One region of the Streptomyces sp. NPDC047002 genome, then DNA from elsewhere that is predicted to be linked to it. Evidence: riboswitches for the same ligand, from Rfam matches in the RefSeq annotation. Region 1 holds a riboswitch; each other region holds the start of a gene.
The links. A riboswitch is a leader RNA that binds a small molecule or an ion and turns the genes downstream of it on or off. The one in region 1 is predicted to bind thiamine pyrophosphate.
Positions count from the first base shown of each region.

Region 1 (10,361 bases):
CGTCTTCGGCGCCACCGCGGACGGCGAGAAGCGCTGCTGGGACCACGAGCAGTTCACCGCGCTGCCGTTCTCCACGGTCGTGGCCGACCTGCACTGCGTGACGAAGTTCAGCATGCTCGGCGCCGAGTGGGGCGGTGTGCACGCCAAGACCGTCCTCGACCTCGCCCCGCCCGACCCCCATGTCACCCATGTGATGGTCTGGGCCGAGTACGGCTACAGCGCCAACCTCCGGCTCGCGGACTTCACCGCGGAGGGCACGATCTTCGCCACGCACCGCGAGGGCGAGCTGCTCACCGCGGAGCACGGCTTCCCGCTGCGCCTCGTCGTGCCGCACCTCTACGCCTGGAAGGGGCCCAAATGGGTCAGGGGCGTGGAGTACATGCGGGCCGACCGCAGGGGCTTCTGGGAGGAGCGCGGCTACCACAACGTGGGCGACCCGTGGGCCGAGCAGCGCTTCACCTACCAGGAGGAGCCGGGCGAGGGCCCGGAGCTGTAACGGTTCTTCCGCTGCGGCCGCCGCGCGGCCCTGGGCCTGCACTCCCGCGCCCGCCCGCGGCTCAGCCGTCGCGCAGCTTCTTCAGCCGCGCCACGTCGTCCGCGTGCCCGGACCTGCCGCCGGGCGTCTCGATCACCAGCGGCACACCGGCCGTCGCCGGGTGGCGGAACAGCTTCCCGAACGGCTCCTCGCCGATGTGGCCCGCGCCGATGTTCTCGTGGCGGTCCTTGTGCGCCCCGGACACGTCCTTCGAGTCGTTCGCGTGGATCAGGCCGAGCCTGCCGGGCCCCACGGTCTCCACCAGCGCGTCCAGCGTCCGCGCCATGCCCCCGGGGCCCGCCAGGTCGTGCCCGGCTGCGAAGACATGGCAGGTGTCGAGGCAGACGCCGAGCTTCGGGTGCGCGTCCAGCGCCTGCGTGTACGGGCCGAGGTCCGCGATCAGCGAGCAGAGGGAGGCCCCCTGGCCCGCGGTCGGTTCGAGCAGCACGGGCGGGTCGTCGTCGTGCGTCAGCTCGTCGAGCAGCGGCAGCAACAGCTCCCGCACCTGCGCGAGCGCCGTCGCCCGGTCCCGGCCCCCGGTCGCAGAGCCCGTGTGCACGACCACGCCGCGCGCGCCGATCGCCCGGCCCCGCCGCAGGCTGTGCCGCATCGACTGGACGGAGCGCGCGGCCGTCTCGGCCGAGTGCGAGCCGAAGTTGATCAGGTAGGGCGCGTGGACGTACGCGGGGATGCCGGCCGCCGCGCACCCGGCGCGGAACAGCTCGTCCTGGGCCCGGCTGCCCGGCGGCGTCGCCCAGCCGCGCGGGTTGGCGACGAACACCTGCACGGCCTCGGCGCCGAGGTCGCGCGCGTAGCCGAGGCCGGTGGCGGCGAGGCCGCCCGCGACCGGCACATGGGCGCCGACCGGCCGGCGCGCGGCGCCGTCCTGACGGCCCCCGCGGGGCCCGGGGGAGTGGGGAGCGGTCACAGCCCTTCCGTCCTGATGGTGATCGTGCTGCCTTCCGGCGCCTTGTCGCCGCCCGCCACCGACTGGTCGGTGATGGTGTCGTCGATGAACGGGAAGCTGCGGTCCACCGTCACCTCGAAGCCCTTGTCCTTGAGCGCCTTGCGCGCCGCGTCGGCCGACGTGCCGGTCACGTCGGGGACCGTGACCATCTTCGGGCCCTTCGACACGGTCAGCGTCACGGTGTCGCCCTCGGCCAGCCTCCCGCCCTCGCCGGGCGACTGCCGGGCCACGGTGCCCGCGTCCTCGTCGGACTGCACGCGCTGCGGCGCGACCTTCGCCTTCAGGCCCGCGTCCGCGAGGTCGGACGCCGCCTCGTCCACGTCCTCGCCCGTCACGTCCGGCACGTCGACCGCAGGGCCCCTGCTGACCTTCAGTGCCACGGCCTTGTCGGGGCGCACCCGCGCGCCCGCGCCCGGGTCCGACGAGATCACCGCACCCCGGTCCGCCGCGTCGTCGAAGGACTGGGTGACGAGCCCCGGCGCGAGGCCCGCCTTCGTCAGCGCGGCCCTCGCGTCGGCGAGCGGCAGCCCCGCGAGGTCGGGCACCCGCACGATCCGCGGGCCGCGCGAGATGGTCAGCGTCACCGGGCCGCCGCCCCTGACCCGGCTCTCCGGCGCAGGGTCGCTGCCCATCACCGTGCCCGCGGCGAAGGCGTCGCTGAAGCCCCGCGCGACGCGCACGTCGAGCCCCGCGTCCGACAGCCGCTTCTCGGCCGCCTGCTCGCTCTGCCCGAGCAGCGGCGGCACCCGGGTGAACTGGCCCGAGTCGATGTACCAGACGCCCACCCCGACCACCACGGCGAGCAGCGCGGCGAGCGCGGCGACTCTCCTGCGCCGCCGCCGCGGTGCCCGGCCGCCGGGGCGGCCCGCGCCGCCCCCGGGACCCGCGGGCGGCAGGTCGAGCCGGCTCGTCCTGCCGACACCCCCGGCGGGCCCGCCGGGCAGCGCGGCGCCCGGCAGGACACTCGTACGGTTCTCGGACCCGGCGGTCCCGCTCGCGGGGCGCGCCGCAGGCGGCTCCGCGTCCAGCTGCGCCTCCGTCAGCGCGGCGCGCGCCCCGCGGGCGAGGGCGAGCAGCGCCACGGCGTCGGCGGGCCGCCGCGCCGGGTCGCGCACAGCCGCCCGCGCCACCAGCGCGTCCAGCGCGGGGGCGAGGCCGGGCACGGCCGCGGACGGCGCCGGCACGTCCTCGTTGAGGTGCTGGTAGACGACCTGCGCCGGGGTCTCGCCGCCGTGCGGCTTGCGGCCCGTCAGCATCTCGTACAGCACCACGCCGCACGCGTACACGTCGACGCCCGGCCCCGCGCCGGCCGGCAGGCCCTCAAGCTGCTCGGGGGCGAGGTACGACACCGTGCCGAGCACGGACCCCGTGGTGCCGGTGGCGTCGCCCACGGACCGTACGAGCCCGAAGTCGGCGACCTTGACCCGGCCGTCGTCCCCTATCAGGACGTTCTCCGGCTTCATGTCGCGGTGCACGAAACCTGCGCGGTGCGCGGCGCCGAGCGCGGCGAGCACCGGCTCCAGGATGTCGAAAGCCGCGCGCGGCTTGAGCGCCCCGCGCTCGCGCAGCACGTCGCGCAGGGTGCAGCCCTCGACGTACTCCATGGCCAGGTACACGTACGCGCCCTGGGCGCCCTGGTCGAAGACGGCGACCACATTGGGGTGCGCGAGCCGCGCCACCGACCTGGCCTCCCGGATGAACCGCTCCACGAACGCGGCGTCGACGGCGAGCGAGGGATGCATCACCTTCAGCGCGACCACCCGGTCGAGCCGGGTGTCCACGGCGCGGTACACCGTGGCCATCCCGCCGACCGCGATGCGCGCGTCGACGCGGTACCTGCCGTCGACCACCTGCCCGACGATCGGGTCATTGAGGGTCGTGTCCACGCGCCGAGTCTACGGTCAGCCCGGGTAGGGGGCGCCCACGGTCCGCGGCCCTTGCAGCAGAGCTGTGACGCCCCGAGCAGCGGCGGAGCACGCGGCCGTGCGCCCGCCCGGCCCGTGGCGCGGGCCCCGGCAGGGCCCGCGCCACGGCTCAGAACGCCGGGCGCTCCGGGTCCAGGTCGGCACGCCCGTCCACGGGCGACGACGCCTCCGCGTGGTGGCGCGGCGGGATGCGTCCTGCGAGGCGCGCGAGGCGGCCGGCCTCGACGCCGTGGCGCATCGCCTCGGCCATCAGCACCGGGGCCTGTGCCCGCGTCACCGCCGACGCCAGCATCACCGCGTCGCACCCCAGCTCCATCGCGAGGACCGCGTCCGACGCGGTGCCCGCGCCCGCGTCCAGGATGACCGGCACGCCCGCCTGCTCCACGATCAGCCGGAAGTTGTGCGGATTGCGGATGCCGAGACCCGAACCGATGGGGGAGCCGAGCGGCATCACGGCCGCACAGCCGACCTCTTCGAGCCGCCGCGCGAGCACCGGGTCGTCATTGGTGAAAGGCAGCACCGTGAAGCCGTCGTCCACCAGCGTCTCCGCCGCGTCGAGCACCTCCACGGGATCGGGCAGCAGCGTCCGCTCGTCCGCCACCACCTCCAGCTTCACCCAGTCGGTGCCGAGCGCCTCGCGCGCGAGCCGGGCCGTCAGCACCGCCTCACCCGCCGTGAAGCAGCCCGCCGTGTTGGGCAGCGCCCTGATGCCGAGCCGGTCGAGCACCGACAGCACGGAGCCCTGCACCCCGGGGTCGAGCCGCCGCATGGCGACCGTCGTCAGCTCGGTGCCCGATGCGGCGAGCGAGCGTTCGAGCACGTCGAGGCTGGGCGCCCCGCCCGTGCCCATGATCAGCCGGGACGTGAAGGAGACCCCGGCGATGGTCAGCGCGTCGTCGGCCATGCCCGTCACCCGCCCTGCACCGCGGTGAGGACCTCGACCCGGTCGCCCTCGCCGAGCGGGGTGTCCCGCCAGCTGCCGCGCGGCACCACCGTCTCGTTGACCGCCGCTGCGACGCCCGACGCCGCCGCCGTGAACGACGCCACCAGCACGTCGAGCGTCGTCGCCACCGCGACCTCCCGCGGCGTGCCGTTCACCGACACGCGCACCACGCGCCCCGCCGTACCCTCGCTCATGCCGACCGCCCCTCTCGTACCACTCGTACCGTACGGCCCTCTGCGGGCCCGCCGACCGCCGTGCCGGCGAACCGCTCGGGCCCGAACGGCCTTGCCACCTCGGTCAGTTCACCTGTCGCCAGGGCCGAGGCCAGCGCCTCGCCCGTGACCGGCGTCAGCAGCACGCCGTTGCGGAAGTGCCCGGTCGCCAGGTGCAGTCCTGGCAGCGCGGTCGGGCCGAGCAGCGGCGCGTTGTCGGGCGAGCCGGGCCGCAGCCCCGCCCTCGTCTCCGTGAGCGGCAGCTCCGTGATCCCGGGGACCAGCTCGTGCGCGTCCCGCAGCAGCTCGTACACCCCGCCGGCGGTGACCGTGGTGTCCCACCCCAGCTCCTCGCTGGTCGCACCCACCACCAGCTCGCCGTTCTCCCGCGGGACCAGGTACACGTCGGCGCCGCGCACCACCGCGCGCACCGTACGCGAGAGGAACGGCGCGTACGCCCGCGGCACCGCAAGCCGCAGCACCTGGCCCTTCACCGGCCGCACCGGCGGCAGCACCTCGGGGGGCACGCCGTCGAGCCGGCCGCTCAGGCTGCCCCCGGCGAGCACCACCTGGCCCGCGGCGATCGCGGGCCCCTCCGCAGGCTCGACGCCCACGGCGCGCCCGCCGCGCACGGTCAGCCGCCGCGCCCAGCCCCTGTGCAGGACCACGCCCGCGCGCTCGCACGCGGCGAGCAGCGCGGCGGCCAGCCTGCGCGGGTCTATCTGGTGGTCGCCGTCGACCCGCAGCCCGCCCCTGACGCCGGGCGCGAGCATCGGTTCGAGCCGGCGGCACTCCCGTCCGCCGAGCCACTCGGAGGACAGGCCGCACTTCTGCTGGAAGGCGTGCAGCTCCCGCAGGTGCGCACGGTCGTCGCTGTCCAGCGCCACGGCGAGCGTCCCGCAGGCGCGGTAGCCGGTGTCCCGGCCGCTCGCCTCCTCCAGCTCGGCCACGAACTCGGGATAGGCGCGCGCCGACGCGATGTTGAGCCCGAGCAGGGACTCCTCGCCGTAGTGGAGCTCCGTGACGGCGGCCAGCATGCCCGCGGCGACCTGTGCGGCGCCGCCGCCGGGCTCCGGGTCGACCACGCAGGTGCGCAGACCGCGCTGCGCGGCCCGCCAGGCGGTGACGAGCCCGATGATCCCGCCGCCGACCACGAGCACGTCGTGGCCGCGGGCGCCGCCCCGGCCCGCGGGCGCCGCGGTGCGCCGGTGCGCTGTGTCGGGTGTGTCGGAAGGCTGCACGGTCGTCAGCCCCTCCCTTCGCCGGCATGACCCGGATCAGGTTCGTACGGTCGGAGGCCGCCCAGCCTCCCTCTCAGCCCGGTCCGCCCGGGCTCCCGCGAGGTCTTCCGGGCCAGGGTAGACCCTGCCACGCCGTCCCGTAAGACGGCCCGGGGCCCCGGGGATCTATGGTGAGCGCGTGAGCGAGGACCAGAGAGTCGTCATCGTCGGCGCGGGCATGGCCGGCGTGCAGACCGCGGTGGCGCTGCGCGAGTGCGGCCACGAAGGACCCGTCACCGTGCTCGGTGCCGAGACCCATCCGCCCTACGACAGGCCCCCGCTGTCCAAGGCCGTGCTCCTCGGCCAGGCCGAGGGCTCCGCCTTCGACATCGACTTCGACGCGCTCGGTGTGGAGCTGCGGCTCGGCGTGGAGGCGACCGGGCTGCGGCCGGGCGAGCGCGTGGTGGACACCGCCGCGGGTCCCGTCCCCTACGACGCGCTGGTCCTCGCCTGCGGCGCCAGGCCGCGCACCCTGCCCGGCGCGTCGGGCGTGCCGGGCGTGCACGTGCTGCGGACGCTGGACGACGTGGCGGTGCTGCGGCCCCTCCTCCAGGCGCAGCGCGACATCGCCATCGTCGGCGCCGGCTGGATCGGCGCCGAGTTCGCCACGGCTGCGCGCGCCGCAGGATGCGCCGTCACCGTCGTCGAGGCCGCGGAACGCCCCCTCGCGCACGCGCTGCCGGCCGAGGTCACCGTGCCGATGGCCGACTGGTACGCGGAGAGCGGCACCACCCTGCTGACCGGCGTCGGCGTGGACCGCGTCGAGGAGGGCGCGGTCCACCTCGCCGACGGGCGGGCCATCGCCGCGGACGCGGTCCTCGTCGGCATCGGCGCCCGCCCCGCGACCGAGTGGCTGGCCGGCTCCGGCGTGGAGCTCGGCCCCGAGGGCGCGGTGCGCGCCGACGCGTCGCTGCGCGCCTCCCTGCCCGGCGTGTACGCGGTCGGCGACTGCGCCTCCTTCCCCTCGGCCCGCTACGGCGAGCGGCTCCTCGTGCACCACTGGGACAACGCGCTCCAGGGCCCGCGCACCGTCGCGGCCCACCTCACCGGCGCGGCGGCCGAGCCGTACGACCCGGTGCCGTACTTCTGGTCCGAGCAGTTCGGCCGCTTCGTGCAGTACGCGGGCCACCACACGGGCGCCGACCTGCTCGTGCCCCGCGGCGACCCGCGGGGCAGCGCCTGGTCGGCGCTGTGGCTGCGCGAGGGCGCGCTCGTCGCGCTGCTCGCCGTGGGCAGGCCGCGCGACCTGGCGCAGGGGCGCAAGCTCGTCGACGCGGGCGCTCTGCTCGACCCGGAGCGCGCGGCCGACCCGTCCGTACCGCTGAAGCGCGCCCTGCGCTAGGGAGCGCCTGCGCACCAGCGGCTGCCCGGAACCGGTCCGCGTCCCCCGCCAGGAACCGGCCCTTCGCGCCCCGCCCGGAGCCGGCCCGCGTGCCCCGCTCGGACCGCCACCGCTACCGTCTGTCAGTCCGGGATGGCAGGCTTGTCCCCGTGACCGAGATTGACGCGAAGATCGATGCCCTCGTCCCCGAGTGGCTCCACCTCCCCGACATCGCGGAGAAGCTGGACGTCGAGGTGACGCGCGTGCGCCAGCTGGTGAAGGAAGGCCAGCTGATCGCCGTGCGCCGCGGTGAGAACCGGACACTCCAGGTCCCCGCCGCCTTCATCGACGGCGACAGGGTCGTCAAGGGGCTCGTCGGCACGCTGACGCTCCTGAAGGACGACGGCTTCTCCGACGAGGAGATGCTGGAGTGGCTGTTCACGCCCGACCCGACCCTGCCGGGCACGCCCGCGCAGGCCCTGGGCGAGAACCGCGGCACGGAGGTGAAGCGCCGGGCGCAGGCGCTCGCCGTCTGACATCCGCCGCCCGCGCCCACCCGGGGCGCGGGACGGCGGACGCCGGACAGTGCAGCAGGAGAACGGGAAGCAGCAGGGCCGGGCCAGCCGGCACACCGATGCCCCGGGGCGGCCGCCGCCGCCCCGGGGACGTACCAGGGGGGAACACCCGATGTCCACCGCCCGCGCCGCGCTCGCCGACGCCCGTGTCTACCTGTGCACCGACGCCCGCAAGCGCCAGGGCGACCTGCCCGCCTTCCTCGACGCCGTCCTCTCCTCGGGGGTGGACATCGTCCAGCTCAGGGACAAGTCGCTTGAGGCGGCCGAGGAGCTCGACCACCTCCGGGTCTTCGCCGAGGCCTGCCGCAGGCACGGCGCACTCCTCGCGGTCAACGACCGCGCGGATGTCGCGCACGCGACCGGCGCCGACGTGCTCCACCTCGGCCAGGGCGACCTGCCGGTGCCCGCGGCCCGCGCCATCCTCGGCGACCGGCCGCTGATCGGCCGCTCCACGCACGCCGAGGCCGAGGCGGAGGCCGCGGCCGTCCAGCCCGGCGTCGACTACTTCTGCACGGGGCCCTGCTGGCCCACCCCCACCAAGCCGGGACGGCACGCGCCGGGCCTCGCCCTGGTGCGGCACACGGCGGCCCACACCGCCGCGCACGGCATCGACCGCCCCTGGTTCGCCATCGGCGGGATCGACGAGGGCAACCTCGACGAGGTGCTGGACGCCGGGGCCACCAGGATCGTCGTCGTACGGGCCGTCACCGAGGCGGACGACCCGGCCGCGGCGAGCGCCGCGCTCGCCTCCCGCGTCAGGGAGCGGGCGGCCGCCGCTGCCGCCCGGGGCGCGGGCGCCGCGTGACGGGGCCCGCCGCAAGTCGCTAACCTGCCCGTATGGCCCTCGGCACCCCGTCCACCTGGATACCGCACGCGCGCACCGTCCGCGACGTGCTCGCCGAGGGCGGGCTCAGCCGCTCCTTCGAGTTCTGGGCGCCGAGGACGGCGAAGGGCGAGCGCAACCTGTGGAACGCGCTGCGCCGCGTGGAGGCCGTCGCGCCGAGCTTCGTCTCCGTGACGTACGGCGCCGGCGGCTCCACCCGTACGGGCACGGTCAGGGCGACCGAGCAGATCGCCGCCGACACCACCCTCACCCCCGTCGCGCACCTGACGGCGGTCGGCCAGTCCGTCGCCGAGCTGCGCCACATGGTCCGCAGGTACGCGGCCGCCGGCATCCGCAACATCCTCGCGGTGCGCGGCGATCCGCCCGGCGACCCGATGGGGGAGTGGACCAGGCACCCCGAGGGCGTCGAGTACGCCGTCGAACTGGTCGAGCTGATCAAGGAGTCCGGGGACTTCTGCGTCGGCGTGGCCGCCTTCCCCGAGATGCACCCGCGCTCGCCCGACTGGGACAGCGACATCCGCCACTTCACCGCCAAGTGCCGTGCGGGCGCCGACTATGCGATCACCCAGATGTTCTTCGAGCCCGAGAGCTATCTCGCGCTGCGCGACCGGGCCGCGGCCGCGGGCTGCGAGACGCCGATCATCCCGGAGATCATGCCGGTCACGAGCGTGAAGCAGCTGGAGCGGCTGCCCTCGCTGAGCACCGCCGCGGTGCCCGCCCGGCTCAAAGACCGCATCCTCGCGGCCAAGGAGGATCCAGCGGCTGTACGCTCCATTGGCATCGAGTTCGCGACGGAGTTCTGCGCGCGGCTCCTCGCGGAAGGGGTGCCGGGCCTCCACTTCATCACGCTCAACAACTCCACTGCGACACTTGAGATCCACGAGAATCTCGGACTGCACGGGCATTCCTGACCGGCGCCGCACACCACCGGGTGCGGCGGCCGTACGAGAGGGGCGTACATGGGCTGGGCGGTCCTCTACATCGCGTTCGGCATGGTCGCGCTCTGGCTCCTCGGCGAGGTGCTGCTCCAGTACAAGGCGCGGCTGCGCTGGCGGTTGCTCGCCTTCGCCGGTTTCCTGACGGTCGTCGTCGGCGTGGTCCTGCCGTCGATCCTGGTGATCGTCGGCGGGGCGATCGCCTTCGGCGTCGGGCAGACGTATGTGACCCTGTCGTTCAGGAAGGGCTACTCCACGGGCTGGGCGCTCGGCGGGCGCCCGAGCACCAGCAGGCGCCGCAAGGGCGCCGCGGGCGCCGACGCGGCGCCGCCCCGGGAGGCCGCCCCCGAGCAGGAGCCGGCGCAGGAGCAGACCATGGTCGCCGCCGTGCCGGGCGACTTCACCGCGGGGGACGGGGGACAGGGCGCCGCCGACGAGACGGCGGTCTACGCGCCGCAGCCGCTGCCCGACGACACGGGCACGCAGTACGGCGTCCACAGCGACCCCGCCGACACCGCCTCGGGCCTCGGCACCGCCGCGTTCGCCGCCGAGAGCCAGGGCGGGCACACCGACTACGCCCCCGCCGACTACGACGCCTACGGCGGCTACGAACAGCCCGCGGCGCACGCCGGATACGCGGCCTACGGTGTCAACGACGCGTACGGCACCTACCAGGACCGGCCCGACCAGGCCGGGTACCCGCAACAGCAGTACGGCTACGGGTACGGCTACGGCGACCAGGCCCAGGGCGACCAGAGCGGCCAGACGGAGCCCGGCGGCCAACAGCCCGCGTACCAGGGCCAGTACGACGGCTACGACACCTA
Region 1 is NZ_JBEYWC010000038.1:59,282-69,642, reverse strand. Features, by position in the region: gene AB0910_RS27380 (sulfite oxidase-like oxidoreductase) at 1-496, shown strand, start outside; gene AB0910_RS27375 (deoxyribonuclease IV) at 558-1,463, opposite strand; gene pknB (Stk1 family PASTA domain-containing Ser/Thr kinase) at 1,460-3,388, opposite strand; gene AB0910_RS27365 (thiazole synthase) at 3,537-4,331, opposite strand; gene thiS (sulfur carrier protein ThiS) at 4,337-4,564, opposite strand; gene thiO (glycine oxidase ThiO) at 4,561-5,742, opposite strand; TPP riboswitch at 5,820-5,932, opposite strand; gene AB0910_RS27350 (FAD-dependent oxidoreductase) at 6,002-7,204, shown strand; gene AB0910_RS27345 (Rv2175c family DNA-binding protein) at 7,354-7,719, shown strand; gene thiE (thiamine phosphate synthase) at 7,871-8,563, shown strand; gene metF (methylenetetrahydrofolate reductase [NAD(P)H]) at 8,596-9,513, shown strand; gene AB0910_RS27330 (hypothetical protein) at 9,562-10,361, shown strand, end outside.

Region 2 (10,361 bases), on a different contig from region 1:
GCCGCGGCGGCTGCCGCTCTCGCAGTCCCCGGTCCCGCCGAAGCACGGACACGGCCGCGCCCCCGCCGGTGAGGCCCGCGCGGGACGGGCGCGGGCACCGGGCGGGGCGCGGCCGGATCACCTGCGCCGGCCGGTGGGGGCCGGGTCAGCGCATCGCGGCCGACATCTTCGCCGCCCACTGCCACGGCGCGGCCGTGCCGCCCGGGTCGGAGTTGAAGTACTCCCAGCCGGCCACACCGCCGAAGCCGGAGTACTTCCCCGCGAGGGAGGAGACGGTGGCGGTCAGCGTGTCCATGGGCACGTAACCGCTGCCGCAGTTCGCCGCGTTGGTGAGGGTGCCCGCCACCACCTTGGACGCGGGTACGACGCCGTGCTGGATGATCCCGTCGTAGCCGCTGGTGCTGGAGAGGCTGCCCCAGCCGCAGTAGAACTGCGTGTTGAACCAGCTGATCGACGAAGCCCGGTCGCGGTAGAGGGCGTCGTAGCTGAAGCCGGAGAGGTTGCCGCCGCCGTTGAGCGCGGTCGCGACGGGCGCGAGCGTCACGGTGAATCCGGCGCCGAAGTCGGTGTGCAGCTGGTCGATGAGGCGCTCCACGCCGCCCAGGGACATCGACTCCTCGACGTCGAGGTCGACGCCGTCGAGGTGGTGTGTGGTGATGACGTTCTTCAACCTCGGGTAGTACGTGCCGAAGTCGCTGTCGAGCCGCTGGAAGCTGCCCTGCGCCGCGCCGCCGACCATGCCCTCGACGCGCACGCCCTTGGCCTGCATCGCCGCCAGGTCGCTCCACATCTGGTCGAACCTCGCGCTGTCGGGCGAGTCGTCGTTGAGGGCGACGCTGCCGTCGCCGTTGAGGTGGATGGCGCCGACCACGACGTCGGTGACGCCCGTGTTGTTGTCGGTCATCGCGCGCGGCGAGACGTAGGCGCCGCCGTTGAACTGCGTCTGGTAGTAGACGACGACCCGTTTGCTCGCCGCTGCCGCCGCGTGCGGTGCCGCGCCCGCGGGGGCCGCGGCCAGCGGTGCGCCGAGGCCGACGGCGGCCACCAGCGCGAACGTACGGAACAGGCTTCTGATGCGCATCAACCGCTCCTTCGTGGAGCCGCGGTAGCAGGGGACGACCGCGGTTGGGGGGCTCCGCAGGTATGAAAGCGCCGCCCCCGCACACCCCACAAGGCCGCGTGCCCCGCCGGCCCGTGCGGCGCCCTGGTGTTCACCGGGCGCCGCCGGGCGGGCTCAGCAGGCGCCGAGGTCCTGCCAGACGCCCCACTCGCCCGTGGTCCCCGGCTGCTCGCCGGTCGTCCACCACTTGGCCTTCCAGGAATGCCCGCCGTACGACACCGTGTCACCGCCGACGTACACCGCCGACGACTGCCAGGCGGCGGCCTGGCACGATCCGCCGCCGGGCGGAGTGGTGCTGCCGCCACCGCCGTTGAACGGCTCGAAGGTGTGGCTGAACTGCCAGGTGCTCTGGGTCGTGCCCGAGCAGGAGTCGGAGCCGCCCTGGCCGGGGCAGTTGCCGTTGTCCCGCTGGAGCGCCCACAGGGACAGCGTGTTGATGCCCTTGGCGACCGCCCAGTCGTACACGGTGGCGGCGTTGGCCGTGGTGAAGGTCTCCGGGGCGCCGAAGTCGTCGATGCCGGGCATCTCCGTGACGCCGACCATGTTCCACAGCTGCGTGTCGCTCTTGGCCGGGTAGAGCGCGGCCAGTTGGCCGTGCAGGCCCTGGGCCGCCGTCTCGGTGTCCGCGGCCATGTCGTGCGCGGCGTTGTCGTAGTAGTCGAACGTCATCAGGTTCACGACGTCGAGCCGCACACCGTTCGACACGGCGTTCTTGAGGACGGACAGGCCGCTGCCGTCCCCCGCGGTGCCGTCGGTCAGCCCGTGGGTGGTGGTGGGCAGCGTGTAGGAGAACTGCACGGGGCGGCCCGCGGCCGCGGCCCAGTCCTGCACCATCTTCACTGCCTTGTTGCGCCGGTCGATGCCCGCCGCGTTCTTCAGCGAGTTGTCCTCGATGTCGAGGTCGATGCGGCTCACGTCGTAGGTCGTGATGACCTTCTCGTACGCGGCCGCGATCTGCGACACGTCGGTGCAGCTGTCGGCGATCTCGGTGCCGCCGTTGTCCGCCGCGTAGCCGCCGAAGGACGGGATGACGTCGCCGCCGCCCGCCTGGATCGTGTCGATGTCGGAGCCGAAGGCCGACTGGGCGACCGGCATGCCGCTGTCGCCGTTCCAGTACGGCGTGCAGGAGCCGGCGGACGCGGTCTGGAGGAACGCCATCGTCAGGTACTTGTTGCCGGACTGCGCGGCGAGCTGCGCAGGGCTGTCGCCGGTGTACGCCTCGAAGTACGGCGCGAACACGTGCGTGGGCAGGGTCGTGGCCGCCTGGGCGGTGCCGGCGCCGGTCACCGCGAGACCGAGCGCGGCGGCACCGGTGGCGAGGGCGGCGAGAAGAGTGCGGGCGGGTCTGCGAACGGGTCCTGGCATGGACCGTTCTCCCTTCATAAGGGACCGGAAGGGTCAATGGTCTGGACCATTAATCGCCCTCCTGGGCCCCCTGTCAAGAGCCCGCATCGCGACCGGGCCGCCCGACTCCCCGCCCGGGGCCGCCCGCCCGCGGTGCCCGGCCCGCCTCAGGCGGCCGGGGACCAGCCGAGCGCGGGCCCGAGCCGGGTGGCGATGTCGGTGAGGATCTGCACGTAGTCCTCGTGCTCGAAGGTGAAGGGCAGCGCGAACGCCACCTCGTCGACCTCGCGGAACGCGGGCTGCGCGTGGAGCCGTTCGGCGATCTGCTCCGACGTGCCCACCAGGTCGGGCGCGAACAGCATGCGGGCGGGCCCCTGCGGGGCCGCGGTCCGCGGCAGCCGCTCCCGCGCGTACGCCTCGTACCTGGCGCGCTGCCCGGGGCTCGCCGAGTCGGTGGGCACCACGACAAGACCCTGCGAGACCCGCGCCCGCTCGCCCTGCGGGTGGTGCGCGCGGAACTCCCGCACGTGGGAGAGCTGGATCGCCGCGAAGTCCGCGGACTCCTCGGCCCGTACGACGCTGCTCGTCAGAAAGTTCATGCCCTGCTCGCCGGCCCACCGGGCGGAGCGCAGGCTCGCACCGCCGTACCACATGCGCCGCCCGAGCCCGGGGGAGTGCGGCTCCACGCGGTCCGAGTACGACTCGAACCCCTCCGTGCCGCGGAAGTCGGTCACCCGCTCGCCGCGCACCAGGCCGAGCAAGCGCCGCACCCGGCCGTAGCCGAAGTCCTCGGCCTCTGCCGTGTCCGGGTACAGCGCGTGCCGCACGCGGTCGAAGTGCATGGGCGGGCCGACGCTCACCCCCGGGTTGAGCCGGCCGCCCGACAGGATGTCCACGGTCGCCAGGTCCTCCGCGAGCCGCAGTGGGTTCTCCCAGCCCAACGGGATGACGGCGGTGCCCAGTTCGATTCTCGACGTGCGCTGCGTGGCCGCGGCGAGCACGGCCACGGGCGACGAGATGCCGTACTGGAGGTGCCGGTGGCGCACCCACGCGCTGTCGAAGCCGAGACGCTCGCCCAGCTCGATCACACCGAGCGTCGACTCGTGCCCGGCGCGGGGCTCGGCCCCGTCGAACAGGCCGATGGTCAGGAACCCAAGCTTCCGCAGCGGACGCGAGGTCTGTGGCACGGGGGCCTCCACATGTCAGCGGCGTGTTCGCCGTACACCTGTGCTGGCCGTGATTCTGCCAGGTGCCGTACGCCGCCCCGCGGCCGCCCTCCACCCCGTGACCTGGGAAGGGGCCGGGCTCACTGCCCGCGGTGCCGGACCGCGGCGGGCGCGCACGCCCGGTCCCCGGCGTCCGCGCAGGGCAGCGACGACGCACCGTGCACAGCGGCCCCCGGCTCGATCGGCACGCCGTTCGCGCGCAGCACCCCGCGCACGTCCTTGATCAGCGGGAAGACCTCCTGGTTCCAGTCCCCGCCCTGCTCGTCCCACGCCCTCTGCTCGGCCTCGACCGCCATCCGGTCCTGCGCGAACACCCGCTCGGTGAACCGGCGGATCAGCGGCCAGGCGGCGTGCAGCGCCCCCGGCACCCGCGGCTTCTCGATCATCAGCAGGCCGTACGCGTGGTTGGTGCGCTGCTCCGCGTCCTCGGGCACGTACGCCACCCAGAGCGAGAACGCGGGCAGGTCGGCCTTCTCCGGCACCGCCTGGAGCGTCTGGTAGGGGTACTGCGTACGGATCGTGATCACGTCGGGCGACGAGGATCCGCCGATGCCCTCGGCCGACAGCAGCCCGGCGCCGCGGTCCTTGCGGCCCCCGGCCGGGGTGAACAGGTACCGGGCCTCGACGAAGTCGGCCCCGCTCTCGTGGCCGAGCAGCGTCGGCTGGATGCGTCCCAGCACGCTGCGGTGCAGGAACTGGTGGTTCATGTCGAGCAGGTTCTCGTGCATGAACGAGTAGTGGCAGCGCACCGTGCGCGAGAAGGTCATCGTGCGGTGCCGCGGCGAGGCGAACTGCGGCAGGTCGGGCAGCGGGGCCCTCGCCGCCTTCTCCGGGTCGCCCGGGAAGACCCACACCAGCCCGTAGCGCTCCTTCGCGGGGTACGCCCGCACACCGCGCGGCACGTCCTTGACGCCCTTCGGCAGGTAGGGGATCTGCGAGATGCGGCCGTTTCCCCTGTACGCCCAGGCGTGGTAGCAGCAACGCAGCACCTCGCCCTCCACCACGCCCATGCTCAGCGGGACTTGGCGGTGCGCGCACCGGTCCTCCAGCGCGTACACACTGCCGCTGCCGCCCCGGTACAGCGCGATCCGCTCGCCCGCGAAGGACGCGGCGTGCGCCCGGCCGCGCCGCACGCTGCGTGAGGTCGCCACCGGGTACCAGAAGTCGGGCGCGATGCCGATCCGCCGCAGGTCCCCGCCGGTCCGCGCGGCCCGCGTCCGCCGTCCGCCGCGGGCTGCGGACGGCTGGGCCGCGGCCCGGCCCGCCTGCTGTGTCCCGGTCATGCGCTTCTCCCTTGCGGTTCGTCGGTGGGGGAGCGGCCGGCTCCAAACGGAGCGGCGCACCGGCCGTGGCGGCCCCGGGCGCCCGCGCGCACCGGCCTGCTTCTCCCCGCCCGACCCTCCCACCGGGCCGGGCCCGGCACGATCCGGGAGCGTCCTCGCGGGTGACGCCGCCGTGCGGGTGGTTCCTTTACCCACCCGTGGGACGGGAGTCTTGACATGAGCGCGTCCCTCAGCGGAGCATCCTGGGCCAAGCGGTTAGGAAACCTTCCTAACATCCCCCCCACGCTGCGAAAGGCCGTCATGCCCGCACCCCACCGCCGCCCCCTCCTCGCGCTCGGCGCCGCCCTCTGCCCCGCCGCCCTCCTCGTGGCCGCCCCCACCGCCCACGCCGCAGCGGCCTCCTTCCCCGCCCAGTACGCCGCCCCCTACCTCCAGGTCGACGACAACACCGTCAAGGACATGGCGGCCGACCACCAGGCGTCAGGCGTCGACCACTACACGCTCGCCTTCCTCACCTCCCAGTCCGGCTGCACCCTCAACTGGGAGGACGGCGGCGACCCGGTCGGCGCCCACACCGCCGAGATCAACGCGCTGCGCTCCTCCGGCGGCGACGTCGCCCTCTCCTTCGGTGGCGCGGGCAGCAAGGAGCTCGCCCAGACCTGCACCTCGGTCTCCGACCTCACCGCCGCCTACCAGAACGTCGTCGACACCTACGGCGCCACTCGCCTCGACTTCGACATCGAGGGCGGCGCACTCGGCGACAGCGCCGCCAACCAGCGCCGCGACCAGGCGCTCGCCGCCCTCCAGCAGCAGAACCCCGGCGTACAGATCTCCTGGACCGTCGCGGTCGACCCCGACGGCCTCCCGTCCGACGTCACCGGCATGCTCTCCGGAGCCCAGTCGGCGGGCGTCAAGACCACCCTGGTCAACATCATGACCATGGACTTCGGCGACGGTGAGAACGCCCTCCAGGACGCCGAGTCCGGCGCCAACGCCACCGTCGGACAGCTCGGCTCCCTCTACGGCGGCTCGGCCGCCGACAACTGGGCCCGCATGGGCCTGACGCCCATCGCGGGCCAGAACGACGACGACGAGAACTTCAGCCAGTCCGACGCCGCCACCCTCGAAGCCTTCGCAGCCGACAAGGGCGTCCAGGAACTGTCGTTCTGGGAGGTCGACCAGTACGACAAGCCCACGGGCTACGCCTACTCGAAGATCTTCAACAAGATCTGACGGGACACCCGCCCGGGGCGGACACCCGCCCGGGGCGCTGCGGCGCGTCAGCCACGGGCGGCGCGCCGCAGCCGCAGCGGTGCGTACACCGCGAGCGCCGCCGCGAACGCCGCGTAGTACGCCAGGTCCGCTCCGTGCAGGGCCCGCGCCACAGGGCCCTCGTACACCGACGTGTTCATGAACGGCACCGCGGCGCAGAACCCCGCGGCGAACGCCACCGCCGCGGGCCACCACGGCACCCGCACCGTCTCCTCCGTCCCCAGGTCGAGCGGCGCACCCCCGCGGGCCCGCGCCCGCGCCCACCAGTCCACCGACACCACCGCGACGAACCCCGGGATCCAGTACCCCACGAACAGCAGCACGTTCTGGAACCGGGCCGCCGTGTCCGCCGCGTGCATCCACAGCACCAGCGGGAACCCGAGAGCCGCCGCGAGCAGCGCCGCCACCGGTCGCGCGAGGCGCACCCCCGCCGTCTGGAGGGCCAGCGAACCGCTGTAGTCGTTCATCGCGTTGCTGCACAGCGCCGCACACGCCACCGCAAGCAGCCCGAACGCCCCCAGCGCTCCGCCCCCCAGCAGCCGGTCCACCCCGCCCGCCGTCTGGTCCGTGAACACCGAAGCGCCCCACAGCCCCAGCGCCTGCACCGCGGTGAACGACACGCTCACCCCGAGCAGCGTGTACCAGAACATCCGCACGCGGGACGTCTCCCGCGGCAGATAGCGGCTGAAGTCGCTCGCGTACGGCGCCCACGACAGCGAAAGGCTCAGCGCGACCGTGCTCGTCAGCACGAACGCGCCGAACCTGTCGGCGCCGTGCACGTGCGAGACCGCCGCCGGGTGCACCCCGCCGAGCAGTTCCACGGCCAGCAGCGCGAACGCCGCGGCGAGCGCCAGCGTCATCACCTTCTGGAGCCGGTGGATCGCCTCGTACCCCAGCGCCCCGACGAGGCCCTGCCCCGCCATCATCACCAGCACCCCCAGCCAGAACGGCCAGCCGCACAACCGCGCCAGCGCGTCCCCGCCGAACAGGCCGACCAGCGCGTCCCACGCCACCGACGACAGCCACTGCAACACCCCCGGCACCACTACCGCCCTGCCGAAGGCCAGCCGCGCGAGCGGCAGTTGGCCCGCCCCCGTCCTGCTGCCCCAGATGCCGAGCGCCGCGACGGGCACCGCCCCGAGCACCGTCCCGACGACCACCGCCACCAGAGCGGAGGCGAAGTCGAGCCCCAGCACCGCACCGAGGGTCCCGGTGAACACGCCCGTCATCGTCAGGTTCGGCGCGAACCACACACTGAAAAGCCGGGAAGCGCTGCCGTACCTGTTCTCCTCGGGCACCGGCGCGATGCCCCGCGTCTCGATCCGCAGATCGCCCGCCGCCGACGGCATACGCCCGCCGAAGGACCCGGGGCCCCCGGCCGCCCGCTCGGACAGGAACACACGTGAACGCGCCATGGGAGACATCCCTCCGCCAGTACGAGCTGGGTCAGGTTCGACGGGTGTGATCTCAGCCCCGCTGCAGGGCACCCCGTGTCCGGTGGAGTGCCACCCTAACGCCCCGCACGCCGCACCAGACAACCGGCCCTTCCCCACGGCTCACCGCCCGCGCACAGCGCCTCCCCGAGCAGGACGAGGCGCGCCGCCTTGCGCGACACCTCGTGCCCCCTCACGGCACCCGCACCCCACAGTTCGGCGAACCACAAGGGCCTCGGCCACGAGACCGCCCGCAGCCCCGTCGCCGAAGGCCACCGTCCACCTCGGCAGCCGCGACCCGGAGCCCGGCCGCGCCACTCCGAGCGGCCCGCCGCACGGCCGGTCGTCATCGACGTCACGCTTCACCGCGACCGACCTCAACAAATTCCGCGGCACCCAGACCCTCGAAGAGGGCGCACCCCGCGTCGCCCACGGACCGGCCTAGGGTGGGCACATGGCCAGGTACTTCGACGTGCACCCGCAAAACCCCCAGCGGCGCATCATCGGCAGCGTCGCCGACAGCCTCCGCTCCGGCGCCCTCGTGGCGTACCCCACGGACTCCTGCTACGCGCTGGGCAGTCGCCCGGGCAGCCGCGAGGGCATCGACCGCATCCGCTCGATCAGGGCGCTCGACGACCGGCACCACTTCACTCTGGTGTGCCAGAACTTCGCCCAGCTCGGCCAGTTCGTACGGATCGACAACGACGTCTTCCGCGCGGTCAAGGCGGCGACCCCCGGCCGCTACACCTTCATCCTCCCCGCGACCAAGGAGGTCCCGCGCCGCCTCCTGCACCCCAAGAAGCGCACCGTCGGGGTCCGCATCCCCGACCACCCCGTCGCCCAGGCACTCCTCGCCGAGCTCGGCGAACCGCTGCTGTCCAGCACCCTGCTGCTGCCGGGCGAGGAGGAGCCGATGACCCAGGGCTGGGAGATCAAGGACCGCCTCGACCACGCCGTCGACATCGTCCTCGACGCGGGCGACTGCGGTACGGAACCCACCACGGTCGTCGACTTCTCCGAGGGCGCCCCGGCCGTCGTACGCCACGGAGCGGGCGACCCGGCCCCTTTCGAGTGACCCCGCGGCACCCGCAGTGCCCGCTACGCCTCGGCCTCCGCGATCGCCTCCCGCAGCCTGCGGGCGAGCTCCCTGGCGTGCGGCTCGATGAGGAGGGTGACGTGGTCGCCCGGGAGCTCAAGGGCCCGCGGGGGAAGCGTCGCGACGTCCCCCCAACCGCCCGTTGCGGTCTCGCACAGCACGGAGTCCCTTGCGCGGAAGAACGCGACGGAACCGGTGTGCAGGCCCCGGGGCGTGTACCGGCTGCGGCAGATGCGGGCGGCGAGATCGGCGATGCGGCCGACCCGGTGGCCGGGTTCGTCCGGGGTGAACATGCCGCGCTCCCTGGCGAGTCGGGTGACGAACCCGGACCGCAGCCGCGGCGGCACCGCGAGGAGCGTCTCGCGCGCGAGCGGGATGCCCTGGCCGAACCAGGAAGCGAAGCCGCGGCCGAAGAAGACGAGCCCCTCGAACGGATCCTGGATGATGTCGGTGATCTCGTCCCGGAAGAAGGGGGCGGGCGCCAGCGCGTCGACGGCGGCGAGCAGCACCACGCGCTCCCCGCCGCGCTGCAGTTGGAGGGCCATCTCCAGGGCGACCATGGCGCCGACACAGTGGCCGCCCAGGAGATAGGGGCCGCGGGGCTGCACGGCGCGCAGCGACGCGAGGTGGTCGGCCGCCATGTCCTCCACCCGGTCGAAGGGCGGATGGGCACCGTGCAGCCCCCGGGTCTGCAGGGCGTGGAAGGGCCGCTCCCGTCCCAGGTGGCGGGCGAGCGCGTGGAAGTAGTACACATTGCCCTCGCCGTTGGGCAGGAAGAAGAACGGCCGCTTCGTCCCGTGCGGCTGCAGTGTCACCACCGGCTCCTCGCAGAGGCGGCGCGAAGGCGCGCGCAGGCGGCAGCCGAGCGCCTCGACGGTCGGCTCCGCGCGAAACACCTCGTACGCCGGGGCGGGCACCGCGAACCGCGCGGCCGCCGAAGCGAGAACGCGCCGGGCCGCCTCGCGGTCGCCGCCCAGGGCGAAGAAGTCGTCCCGCACCCCGAAGTCCTCCGTCCGCAGCAGATCCGACCAGATCTGCCACAGACCCAGCTCGAAGATGTCGCGGGGACCCACGGGACACCGGGGCGCGTCGTCGTCGCGTACGCGCACCGCGGAGGGCCGGCCCAGGCTCCCGGGTGGCGGACAGCCCCCGCCCGCCGGTGCCGGCATCATGACCGCACCTCCGACGGCGGTTGTACGGGCAGGAGTTCACGGTCCCGCACCCGGCGCTTCTCCAGCGCCGTCAGCGGGCCTGCCGCGGCCTCACGGGCGAGCGTGCCGGCGATGAGGTCCGCCACACGGGACCAGCGGCAGTATCCGTCGATCGCCGCCAGCCGGCGCAGCTGCACGTCCGGCTCCAATGCCCGCCGCAGTGCGGCGGCGGCACGCTCCGTATCGCCGCCGAGGGTGTCCACCAGGACCGGCAGCGGCGAATCCGTGTGCCGGGCACACCTGTCCGCGTACAGGCGCTCCAACTGGAAGGCGTAGAGGGCACGTTCCATGGCCACCTCGGCGGTCACCGGGTCCGTTCCGCCGTCCGGCCCGACCAGCGGGTCCGGCGGCATGAGCAGCGGCGGCACGCCGTTGG
Region 2 is NZ_JBEYWC010000043.1:4,395-14,755, reverse strand. Features, by position in the region: gene AB0910_RS28685 (glycosyl hydrolase family 18 protein) at 146-1,081, opposite strand; gene AB0910_RS28680 (chitinase) at 1,235-2,485, opposite strand; gene AB0910_RS28675 (LLM class flavin-dependent oxidoreductase) at 2,632-3,651, opposite strand; gene AB0910_RS28670 (aromatic ring-hydroxylating dioxygenase subunit alpha) at 3,771-4,973, opposite strand; gene AB0910_RS28665 (chitinase) at 5,274-6,206, shown strand; gene AB0910_RS28660 (cytosine permease) at 6,254-7,660, opposite strand; TPP riboswitch at 7,652-7,746, opposite strand; gene AB0910_RS28655 (L-threonylcarbamoyladenylate synthase) at 8,133-8,753, shown strand; gene AB0910_RS28650 (alpha/beta fold hydrolase) at 8,777-9,847, opposite strand; gene AB0910_RS28645 (hypothetical protein) at 9,943-10,361, opposite strand, start outside.
Region 2: linked by a shared signal. The riboswitch ahead of AB0910_RS28660 (cytosine permease) and the one ahead of thiO (glycine oxidase ThiO) in region 1 are both predicted to bind thiamine pyrophosphate.

Region 3 (10,361 bases), on a different contig from region 1:
GCTGGTTCTTCGCCTCCGTCATGGCGCTCGGCATGCTGGCGGCGGGCGTCGGCCTGCTGGTGACGGCGCTGCGCAACGGCTCGACGCAGATCCGCTCCACCGGCGCGGGCGCGCTCGACGAGGTGGCGCAGGCGCGGGAGGAGTGGCGCGAGGCCCTGCTGGAGCGCGGGATCGTGCCGTACCTCCGGCGGACGCTGCGGCAGGCCGAGGAGGCCGAGACCCGCGACGGCGGGCCGCAGTACGGCTCAGCGCAGGACCGCGCGGCCCGGGAGCGGCCGTCAGCGCCGACGCGGGACCACCAACTGCCGAAGATCGGCTACAGCAGGCCGGACTTCTCCAGCCCCGGCGACGGCACGGCCGGCGGCAGCCGCCCCCGGTACGCCAGCCCCGACTTCAGCAGCCCGGACTACGGAGGCCCCGAGCACCAGCCGGAGTAAGGGCCGAGGCGCGTGCCCCACGCGGACGCGCAGGGGTGCCCGCGGCTCAGCCCGGGCGAGCTGCGCCAGGAGGGTCAGCGCGTCGGCCGAGGGGCTTCCCGGCTCCGCGTGGAAGACCACGAGCAGCTGCCCTTCGGCCCCGGTCACGGCGAGCTTCTCGTAGCGCAGGTGCAGGTCGCCGACCTGCGGATGGTGCAGCAGGGCCGTGCCGCTGGTGCGCGGGCGCACGTCGTGCCGCGCCCACAGGGAGCGGACTTCCTCGCTGCGCATGACCACCCCCTTCACCCGCGAGGCGACCGCCGCGGACGTCCTCGCCGGGGTGGACCTGTCCGGCCGCCGTGCCGTCGTCACGGGCGGTGCCTCCGCCATGGGCGTGGAGACGGCCCGCGCCCTGGCGGCGGCCGGCGCCGAGGTGCCCCTCGCCGTCCGGGATCCAAAGGCGGGCCGGCGCACCGCCGCGGACATCGCGAGGACCACTGGCAGGGAAACCGCCCGGGTCGAGCCGCTTTCGCCACCAGCCACCTGGGGCACTTCCGCCTGGCCACCTGCACGGTGCGCTCGCCGCCGCGGGGGGGGGCGACGGCGGCGCCCGGATCGTCTCCGTCAGCTCGAGCGGGCACCTGCGCTCGCCCGTCGTCGACGACCTGCACTTCCGGCGCCGCCCTTACGACGCATGGGTGGCGTACGGGCAGTCGAAGACGGCGAACGTGCTGTTCGCGGTCGAGGCGTCCCGCCGCTGGGCGGCCGACGGCATCACGGCCAACTCTGCTGGCAGGATCCCCGCTCGTCGAGGGCGTCGGCGGCCGCTCCTTCGAGAACTGCCAGGAGGCCGCGGTGCACGACCCCGAGGCCGCACCCGCGTGGATGGACGCGCCCGGTGTCGCGGCGTACGCCGTCGACCCGACGGCGGCCGGGGAGCTGTGGGAGGAGTCGGAGAAGCTCATGGCGCAGTGAGCGGGGACATCCCCGCGCGGGAGCGGCGCGCTCCCCGGCCCGCGCGGGGCCGGGGAGCGCGCCGGGACAGGGCAGGTCAGTCGGCCAGCGGCAGGTAGACCCGGTTGCCGGCGGCCGCGAACTCGCGGGACTTCTCCGCCATGCCCTCCTCGATCTCCGACGCCCCCAGCTCGCCGCCGTGTTGGCGCCTGATGTCCTGGGAGATCTTCATCGAGCAGAACTTCGGCCCGCACATCGAGCAGAAGTGGGCCGTCTTCGCCGGTTCGGCGGGCAGCGTCTCGTCATGGAACGCGCGTGCCGTGTCCGGGTCCATCGCCAGGTTGAACTGGTCCTCCCAGCGGAACTCGAACCGCGCGTCCGACAGTGCGTCGTCCCACTCCTGCGCCCCCGGATGGCCCTTGGCCAGGTCGGCCGCGTGGGCCGCGATCTTGTACGTGATGACGCCGGTCTTCACGTCGTCGCGGTCCGGCAGGCCCAGGTGCTCCTTCGGCGTGACGTAGCAGAGCATCGCCGTGCCCCACCACGCGATCATCGCGGCGCCGATGCCCGAGGTGATGTGGTCGTACGCGGGGGCGACGTCCGTGGTCAGCGGGCCGAGCGTGTAGAACGGCGCCTCCTCGCAGACCTCCTGCTGGAGGTCGATGTTCTCCTTGATCTTGTGCATGGGCACATGGCCCGGGCCCTCGATCATCGTCTGCACGCCGTGCCGCTTGGCGATGGTGTTGAGCTCGCCGAGGGTGCGCAACTCGGCGAACTGCGCCTCGTCGTTGGCGTCCGCGATGGAGCCGGGCCGCAGCCCGTCGCCCAGCGAGTACGTCACGTCGTACGCGGCGAGGATCTCGCACAGCTCCTCGAAGTGCTCGTACAGGAACGACTCCCGGTGGTGCGCCAGGCACCAGGCCGCCATGATCGAGCCGCCGCGCGAGACGATGCCCGTCTTGCGGCGGGCGGTCAGCGGCACGTACCGCAGCAGCACACCGGCGTGGACGGTCATGTAGTCGACGCCCTGCTCGGCCTGTTCGACGACGGTGTCCCGGTAGATCTCCCAGCTCAGCTCCTCCGCCCTGCCGTCGACCTTCTCCAGCGCCTGGTAGAGCGGCACGGTGCCGATCGGTACGGGGGAGTTGCGCAGCACCCACTCGCGGGTGGTGTGAATGTTGCGGCCGGTCGAGAGGTCCATGACCGTGTCGGCGCCCCACCGGGTCGCCCAGGTCATCTTGTCCACCTCCTCCTCGATGGAGGAGGTGACGGCCGAGTTGCCGATGTTCGCGTTGACCTTCACCAGGAACTTCTTACCGATGATCATCGGCTCGGTCTCCGGGTGGTTGACGTTGGCCGGCAGCACCGCCCGGCCCGCCGCGATCTCCTCGCGGACCGTCTCGGGTGAGACGTTCTCCCGGAGGGCCACGTACTCCATCTCCGGGGTGATGTCGCCGCGCCGCGCGTACGCGAGCTGCGTGATCGCGTGTCCCGGCCTGCCGCGCCGCGGCTGCCGCGGGCGGCCGGGGAAGACCGCGTCGAGGTTGCGCAGCCCGCCGCGCGGCGCGGTGTGCTTGAGGCCGTCGTCCTCGGGGCGCACGGGCCGCCCCGCGTACTCCTCGGTGTCGCCGCGCGCGATGATCCAGTTCTCCCTGAGCGGCGCGAGACCGCGCCGCACGTCCGTCTCGATCCCGGAATCGGTGTACGGACCCGACGTGTCGTACAGCGTCACGTCCTGCCCGTTGGTGAGGTGCACCCGCCGCACCGGCACCCGGAGGTCGGGGCGCGAGCCCTGGAGGTACCCCTTGTGCCAGCCGATGGCAGACGTGTCTGTTTCCTGAACGGTCATGAGACCAAACTCCCTACGCCGGCATTACCCGGTAACAGGTTCAGCGGTCGGCGCAGCGCAGGGGTGCGGGGGTTCTCCCCACGTCACCGCACGTCAGCGCCCTCTCAGCCCGGTGCTCCGAGCTCCCGCGTGTGCAAATGCGCGACCACGCTAACGCCTCGTCCCGCGCGAAGACCAGAGGGCCTCGGCCCGCTGTTGGCATGATCTGCCCTGTGACCCGACCTCAGCAGCCGCCCGAGCACCCGTCCGCGCGGCCCGGCGGCGAAGGCCCCGGGCCCGGCGGCGGACACACCCACCACCACGGCCCGGCCGCGCCGGTCTCCCGGCATCTGCGCACGGTGATCGCCGCGGTGCTGATCCCGTTCGCCGCGGCGGTCGTGGTGGGGCTCGCCGTCCTGTGGCCGGGCGGCGCGCCCGCCCACCACAGGTCAGGGGTGGGCTTCGACCAGCAGACCCAGCAGGGCCTGGTGACCCGGATCGCGGCGATGGACTGCGCGGACGTGCACGCCGCGCAGCTCCCCTCGTCGGGCGACCGCTCGTCCGCCGGTGCGGGAGCGGGGAGTTCGGCGCCGTCGGCGCCCTCCGGGCAGTCGGCCGGCGGCGGCTGCAAGAAGGCGACCGTGGTGGTGGAGACCGGCAAGGACAAGGGCCGGCAGTTCGACGAGGTGGTCCAGCCGGACGCGCCCCGGCAGTTTCACGTGAAACAACGGGTGGTGCTGGCGTACGCGCCCAAGGCCCCGCACGACCTCCAGTACTCCGTCACGGACGTGGACCGCACGTTCCCGCTCTACCTGCTCGCCGGGATCTTCGCGCTGGCGGTGGTCGTCGTGGGCCGGATGCGGGGCGTCACGGCGCTGGTGGCGCTCGCGGTGTCCTTCGGCGTGTTGACGCTGTTCGTCCTGCCTGCCGTACTCCAGGGGGCGAACCCGCTGCTGGTGGCGGTGATCGGGGCCGGAGCGATCATGCTGATCGCGCTCTACCTGTGCCACGGGCTGACCGCAAGGACCTCCGTCGCGGTGCTGGGCACGCTGGTCTCGCTCCTGGTCACGGGCGCGCTGGGGCTGGTGTTCATCCGCTGGACGAGCCTGACGGGGAACACCGACGAGAGCACCGGGCTGATCCACGGCCTGTATCCGGGGATCGACATGAGCGGCCTGCTGCTGGCGGGCGTGATCATCGGATCGCTCGGGGTTCTGGACGATGTGACGGTCACCCAGACGTCCGCCGTGTGGGAACTCCACCAGGCCGACCCGTCGATGGGGGCGCGCGCCCTGTACCGGGCGGGCATCCGGATCGGCCGGGACCATATCGCGTCCGTGGTGAACACCCTGGTCCTGGCGTACGCGGGCGCCGCGCTGCCGCTCCTGCTGCTGTTCTCGATCGCGGACTCGGGGATGGGAACGGTGGCCAACAGCGAGTTGGTCGCGGAGGAGATCGTCAGGACGCTGGTGGGCTCCATCGGCCTGGTGGCGTCCGTGCCGGTGACCACGGTGCTGGCCGCGCTGGTGGTCGCCGCCGACCGCTCGGACCCTTCCCTGCCCGCGGCAGGTCCGGGCGGCGTGCCCCGGCAGAGCGGCGCCCTCCCGGCGCCCCAGCGTCCCGCGGGCCACCGCCGCAAGCACTGACCGGCGCACCACCGGCCGGCACGGAGGGGTGCGCAGGCCGGGCGCCCGGGCGTGTGGTCCGGCGCCGACCGCGTCCCGGACGGCGCCTCAGCCCGCGTTCTCCTCGGCCAGGATCCGCCCGAGCTCCTTCTCCAGCGCCCCCTCGGCTGCCTGCTCCTGACCGAGCGGTACGAGTCTGTCCGTGCGGTCCAGGAAGGCGACGAGGGGCGCGGCGCTCACTCGGAACAGCGCGTGGTCCTCGCCGACCTGGAGCCGGATGTGAACGTCGGAGAGATCCTCGGGCGAGATCGGGGCGATGTGCACGTCCCCGTCCCCGCTCGGGACGTTGATTCCGTCGAGCAGCAGCTCACGGCCGAAGGTCCAGGTGACGGGCGCGTCCCCGGGCAGGTGGAACGTCATGCGCACCGCGTAGGGATCCTCGGTTTCGTAATGGAGCTCCACCGGAATCCGGAAGGCAAGCTCCTCGGAGACGAGGAAGCTCATCTGGACCTCGGCCTGTACCGATTCGCGCATCATGCACCACTCCGGAGTAGATACGGCTAGGAATGATCCCCTTGCCCCCCTTGACGCAATCGTCCTCGAAGCGCTAACAGATTACAAGGAGTAATTTTTCAAATACTGATAGAGAAGGTTCCCGAGGTCAGCAGCGTGCTGATCTCTCTGCGTAACCGCTCGACGGTCGGCAGCAGCCGTTCTTCCTTGTCGTGAGGCACAGAAATGGCCATGGCGGCGGGGGTGGCGCCGACCGTTATCGGCAGCGCGGCGCAGACCGTGCCGAGGACGTACTCCTGACGCTCGATCACCGGCCGCAGCGGATCGCGGGCGGTGCGGTCGAGCGCCGCGAGGCGGGTGAGCAGGGCCCCCTCGCTGCGCACGGAGTGCGCGGTGAGTGCGAAGACGGGGTGGCGGTCCAGGTGGTCGCGGCGCGCGGCGGCGTCGAGCTGGCTCAGCAGGCACTGCCCGATCGCGTGCGCGTGGCCGGTGGTCCGGAAGTCGACCCATTCCTCGACGGCCGGCGTCTGCGGGCTGTCGGCGACCGAGACGAGTTCGATCTCGCCGTCGCGGTAGACCGCGAAGTAGACCGGGGCGCCCAGGCGGTCGCAGAGCGACCGGAGCGTCTCGACGATCTTGCTGCGACGATTCTGCAATGCCTCGTCCCTGGCCAGGAGAGGCACGGAGGCCCCCAGCCGGAACACGCCGTTCTCCCGGTGGAGGTATCCCTCATGGGCGAGGGTGCGCAGCAGGTGGTACGTGGTGGCGAGGGGGAGCCCGGCCTCGCGGGCGAGCTGTTTGGCCGAGGCGCCGCCACGGTGGGAGCCCACCGCCTCCAGCAGGCGCAGGGCTCGCTGCACGGAGCCGATCAGCGTCGGCGCCCCGGCGCGCGCGGCAGCCGGGGCGTTCACGACGGGAAATCGTGTTGTGGCCATGGGTCGTCCCCCCAGGGGTGCTGACGGGCAGCAGCCCGCCCGCGGGGGCCGCCCCCGCGCACCCGCCGCGGCCCCGCGGGAAACCAACAGGGGTACGGCAGAGACCAGTCACTCTAAAGGCACACCAGGGCCAAGGATGGTTTCCCGTACGGCTTTCCCCCGCGCGGGCTAACCGGCCATCCTGGCCGCTCGGCGGCCCCGCGGCTACCAGTCTCCCCGCGAGGACGATGACATGAACTTGCGTACGAGGAAGATGAGTCCGCCGACCAGGGCCACCAGGATCAGCGCCTTGAACAGCAGTCCGATCACGAAGCCCACGACGGTGGTGATCAGCCCGCCGAACACGACGAGGACGATCAAGGGTATGGCGACCCACTTCACCCACCAGGGCAGTCCCGCGAAAATCCCCTGCCTTGCCATCGCCTCTACCTCACTCCTCCGGACCTCTCCGGTTCCGCTCCCGGCGCCTCGGACATCCGCCGCCGCGTCCGGTTGACGCTTTCGATGCTAGAAGGCCGCGGGGCGCAACGGGGGCCTCTCGTCCCCCGCTCTCCCCTGATCCGACCCTGAGTCCCGGCTCGGGGTGATCCTCAGCTCTCCGGCGGAGAGAAGACCACCATGACCCGCAGGTCCTCCGTGATGTGGTGGAACTTGTGCGGGGTCCCGGCCGGCACGAAGACGACACTGCCCCTGGCGACCCGGGTCGTCTCCGTCCCCACCGTGATCGACGCGCGGCCGCTCACGACGAGGTACACCTCGTCCTGCCGGTGCGGCTGCTGCCGGTCCTGCTCGCCCGCGTCGAGCGCATAGAGACCCAGGGACATGGTCCGCGCACGCAGGAACTGGAGGTACGCGCCGTCGTTCGCGGCGCGCTCCGCCTCCAGCTCGTCAAGTCGGAATGCCTTCATGCCACGATCAGACCATGAAGATTTCAGCAGTCAAGAAGATCGCCGACTGTGAGGCGAAGCCGTGACCGGCCACGATGCGGCCGCCGCGGACGGCGGGCGCCCGAAGGCCGCGGCGCCGTCCGCGGGGGAGGGGACGCGGGCCGTGCGGGCCGGCCTTCCGGAGCCGCTGAAGTACGAGCCGACCCTGCCGGGCCCGGTCTTCGCCGCCCACTACCACCTGCCGGGCGACCCGACGGGGCCGTACACGTACGGCCGCGACGAGAACCCGACATGGACGCACCTGGAGCGGGCCATCGGCGAGCTGGAGTCCCCCGGGGACCCGGCGCAGACCGTGGTCTTCGCCTCGGGCATGGCCGCGATCTCCGCCGTCGCCCTCTCGCAGCTGCGCGCGGGCGACGCCGTCGTCTTCCCCGACGACGGTTACCAGGCGCTGCCGCTGCTGCACGAACAGCTCACCGCGTACGGCGTGGAGGTGCGGACAGCGCCGACCGGCGGCGACGCCCAGCGCAAGGTCCTCGCGGGCGCGAAGCTCCTGTGGATCGAGACCCCGTCGAACCCGGGGCTCGACGTCTGCGACATCCGCGCTCTGGTGCGGGAGGCGCACAGCGGCGGGGCGCTCGTCGCCGTCGACAACACCCTCGCCACCCCACTCGGCCAGCGCCCGCTCGACCTGGGCGCGGACTTCTCCGTCGCCAGCGACACCAAGGGCATGACCGGCCACGGCGATGTGCTCCTCGGCCATGTCTCCACCGCGGACCCGGCGCTCGCCGCCGCCGTGCGCCGCTGGCGGAAGGTCGTCGGGGCCATCCCGGGCCCGATGGAGGCGTGGCTGGCCCACCGCTCCCTCGCCACGCTCCAGCTGCGGCACGACCGGCAGTGCGCCACCGCCCTCACGCTCGCCCACGCGCTGCGCGAGCGCCCCGAGGTCGGCGGCGTGCGCTACCCGGGCCTGCCGGACGACCCCTCGCACGCCGTCGCGTCGCGCCAGATGCGCAGGTACGGGTCGGTGGTGTCCTTCACGCTGCCCGACCGCGAGCACGCGGAGCGCTTCCTCGACGGCCTGCGGCTGGTGGACGACGCGACCAGCTTCGGCGGGGTGCGGTCCACGGCGGAGCGGCGCGGGCGCTGGGGCGGCGACGCGGTCCCCGAGGGGTTCGTGCGGTTCTCGGTGGGCGCGGAGGACCCGGAGGACCTGGTGGCCGACGTGCTGCGCTCGCTGGACGCACTCGGTTTCACGGGAAACGACGCCACGGGCTGAGCCCGGCGCCCGGGCCGCGGGCGCGGTCGGCGCCCATGGCTCCCGTGGGCGGCCCGCTGACAGGCGGTCCGAGCCTCCCCCCTCGTGGCTCGGACCGCCCCCGGGTTCCGGAAGCGGCGGGGCCCCGGAACCTTCGGACAAGGCTAGTTGACCGTGAGTCAGTGTCCAGTCACAGAACGGACACCGTCCTGTCGGGCCGCCGCGCGGCCTGGGCCTGTGACCGCCGGGGCGGCACGCGTTTCGCCGGCCGCCTCACGGGCCAGCCTCTTGCCATGACCGAACGGCCCGTGGTCAAGCGCACCGCACGCGCCATCCTGCTCGACGGCGACGACCTCGTGCTCATCAAACGCACCAGGCCGGGGGTCGACCCGTACTGGGTCACGCCCGGCGGGGGTGTGGAGGAGACGGACGCGTCAGTGGTCGACGCACTGCACCGCGAGGTCGACGAGGAGCTGGGTGCGAAGATCACGGACGTGGTGCCGTGCTTCGTGGACACCGTGGAGCACATCGCCGAGGGCGCGTCGGACGTCTCCGGCGTCAAGGTTCAGCACTTCTTCGTCTGCCGCCTCGCCTCCATGGACCTGTCGCTGCGGCACGGCCCCGAGGTGGAGGCCCCGCGCGGTGAGTACGAGGTCGTCAGGATCCCGTTCAGCCGGGTCGGCATCGCCGCGGTCCATCTCGTGCCGCTGTCGCTGCGGCACTACCTCGACGGCAACATCGAGGGCGTGCGGGCCCTGCACTCGCCCGACCTGGGCTGACCGCGCCCGCAGGTCAGACGCCGACAAGCGCGTACGCCTCCCGCAGGTCGCCGCCGCCATAGGCGTGCGTGGCGAGGGCCGCGACATGGTGGTCGCCGTTGACGGCGACGGCGCTGCCCACCGCCTGGAACAGCTCGGTGTCCGACAGCGAGTCCCCGTACGCCACGCAGTGGTCGAGGGCGACCCCCAGCTCGGCGCAGAGCCGCTCCGCCGTGTGCACCTTGGCGGCGGGGCTGAGGATGCCGGAGCGCTCGACGGGCGCGGCGAACGGCACGGGTGGCCAGACCGAGGCGTGCGCAGCGTGCGCTCCCCAGTCCAGCAGCCGCCGCACGAAGAAGTCGGGGCCGAGCGAGATCACCGCGCAGTAGTCTCCCCGCGCGCGGATGTCGGCCCAGACCTCGCGGATCCCCGCCAGCCACGGGGCCTGCGCGAAGGCAGCCGCCACATGGTCCTCCGTCAGCTCAGCCCACAGCTCCCTGGCCCGTACGGCGAACTCTCCCGGCGGCAGCCCGAGCGTGACGAACTCCCGCTCCAGCTCCGCGATCTCCGCGGTCACCCCGAGCTGCCGGGATATCTCCACGGCCGCCGCGGATCCCCTGATCAGCGTGCCGTCGACATCGAAGAGGTGCAGTCTGCGCGCGGTCGCCATACGGGGACAGTAGTACGCACGGGTCCCGGCGCGTCCTGTGTCGTGTTTCACGTGAAACGACTCCCAGGATTTGTCGCCACTTTGCCTAAAGCGGTGGACGAACGATCACTGGCTCCGTCAGCCTGGGCCCATGCCGACACCGCTCGCCGAGCCTTCGATCCGGCCTCTGACCTTGCGCGATCTGGCCTCCTGCGTCGCGATCACGGCAGACCGGGGGTGGCCGCCCGACGAGCACAAGTGGCGGCTTCTGCTCACCGCGGGGAACGGATACGGCATCGACGACCCGAGCGGTACGGGACTGGCCGGCGTGGTCGTCCTCACCCGGTACGGCACCCCCGGGGCGGGGCACCCCGGCGAGCTCTGCGCCGTCGGCATGCTGCTGGTCGCCGCCCGGCACGAGCGCCAGGGCCTCGGCGGGCTGCTCATGCGGCACATACTCCGCGAGGTGGACGGCGCGCCGCTGGCCCTCTACGCCACCCGCTTCGGCCAGCCCCTCTACGAACGCCTGGGGTTCACC
Region 3 is NZ_JBEYWC010000013.1:146,362-156,722, forward strand. Features, by position in the region: gene AB0910_RS15245 (hypothetical protein) at 1-437, shown strand, start outside; partial or broken gene AB0910_RS15250 (hypothetical protein) at 564-806, opposite strand; partial or broken gene AB0910_RS15255 (oxidoreductase) at 706-1,391, shown strand; gene thiC (phosphomethylpyrimidine synthase ThiC) at 1,468-3,219, opposite strand; TPP riboswitch at 3,213-3,358, opposite strand; gene AB0910_RS15265 (YibE/F family protein) at 3,432-4,844, shown strand; gene AB0910_RS15270 (SsgA family sporulation/cell division regulator) at 4,932-5,357, opposite strand; gene AB0910_RS15275 (helix-turn-helix domain-containing protein) at 5,456-6,247, opposite strand; gene AB0910_RS15280 (DUF5326 family protein) at 6,476-6,691, opposite strand; gene AB0910_RS15285 (cupin domain-containing protein) at 6,862-7,179, opposite strand; gene AB0910_RS15290 (cystathionine gamma-lyase) at 7,241-8,437, shown strand; gene AB0910_RS15295 (NUDIX hydrolase) at 8,710-9,195, shown strand; gene AB0910_RS15300 (HAD-IB family phosphatase) at 9,209-9,844, opposite strand; gene AB0910_RS15305 (GNAT family N-acetyltransferase) at 9,975-10,361, shown strand, end outside.
Region 3: linked by a shared signal. The riboswitch ahead of thiC (phosphomethylpyrimidine synthase ThiC) and the one ahead of thiO (glycine oxidase ThiO) in region 1 are both predicted to bind thiamine pyrophosphate.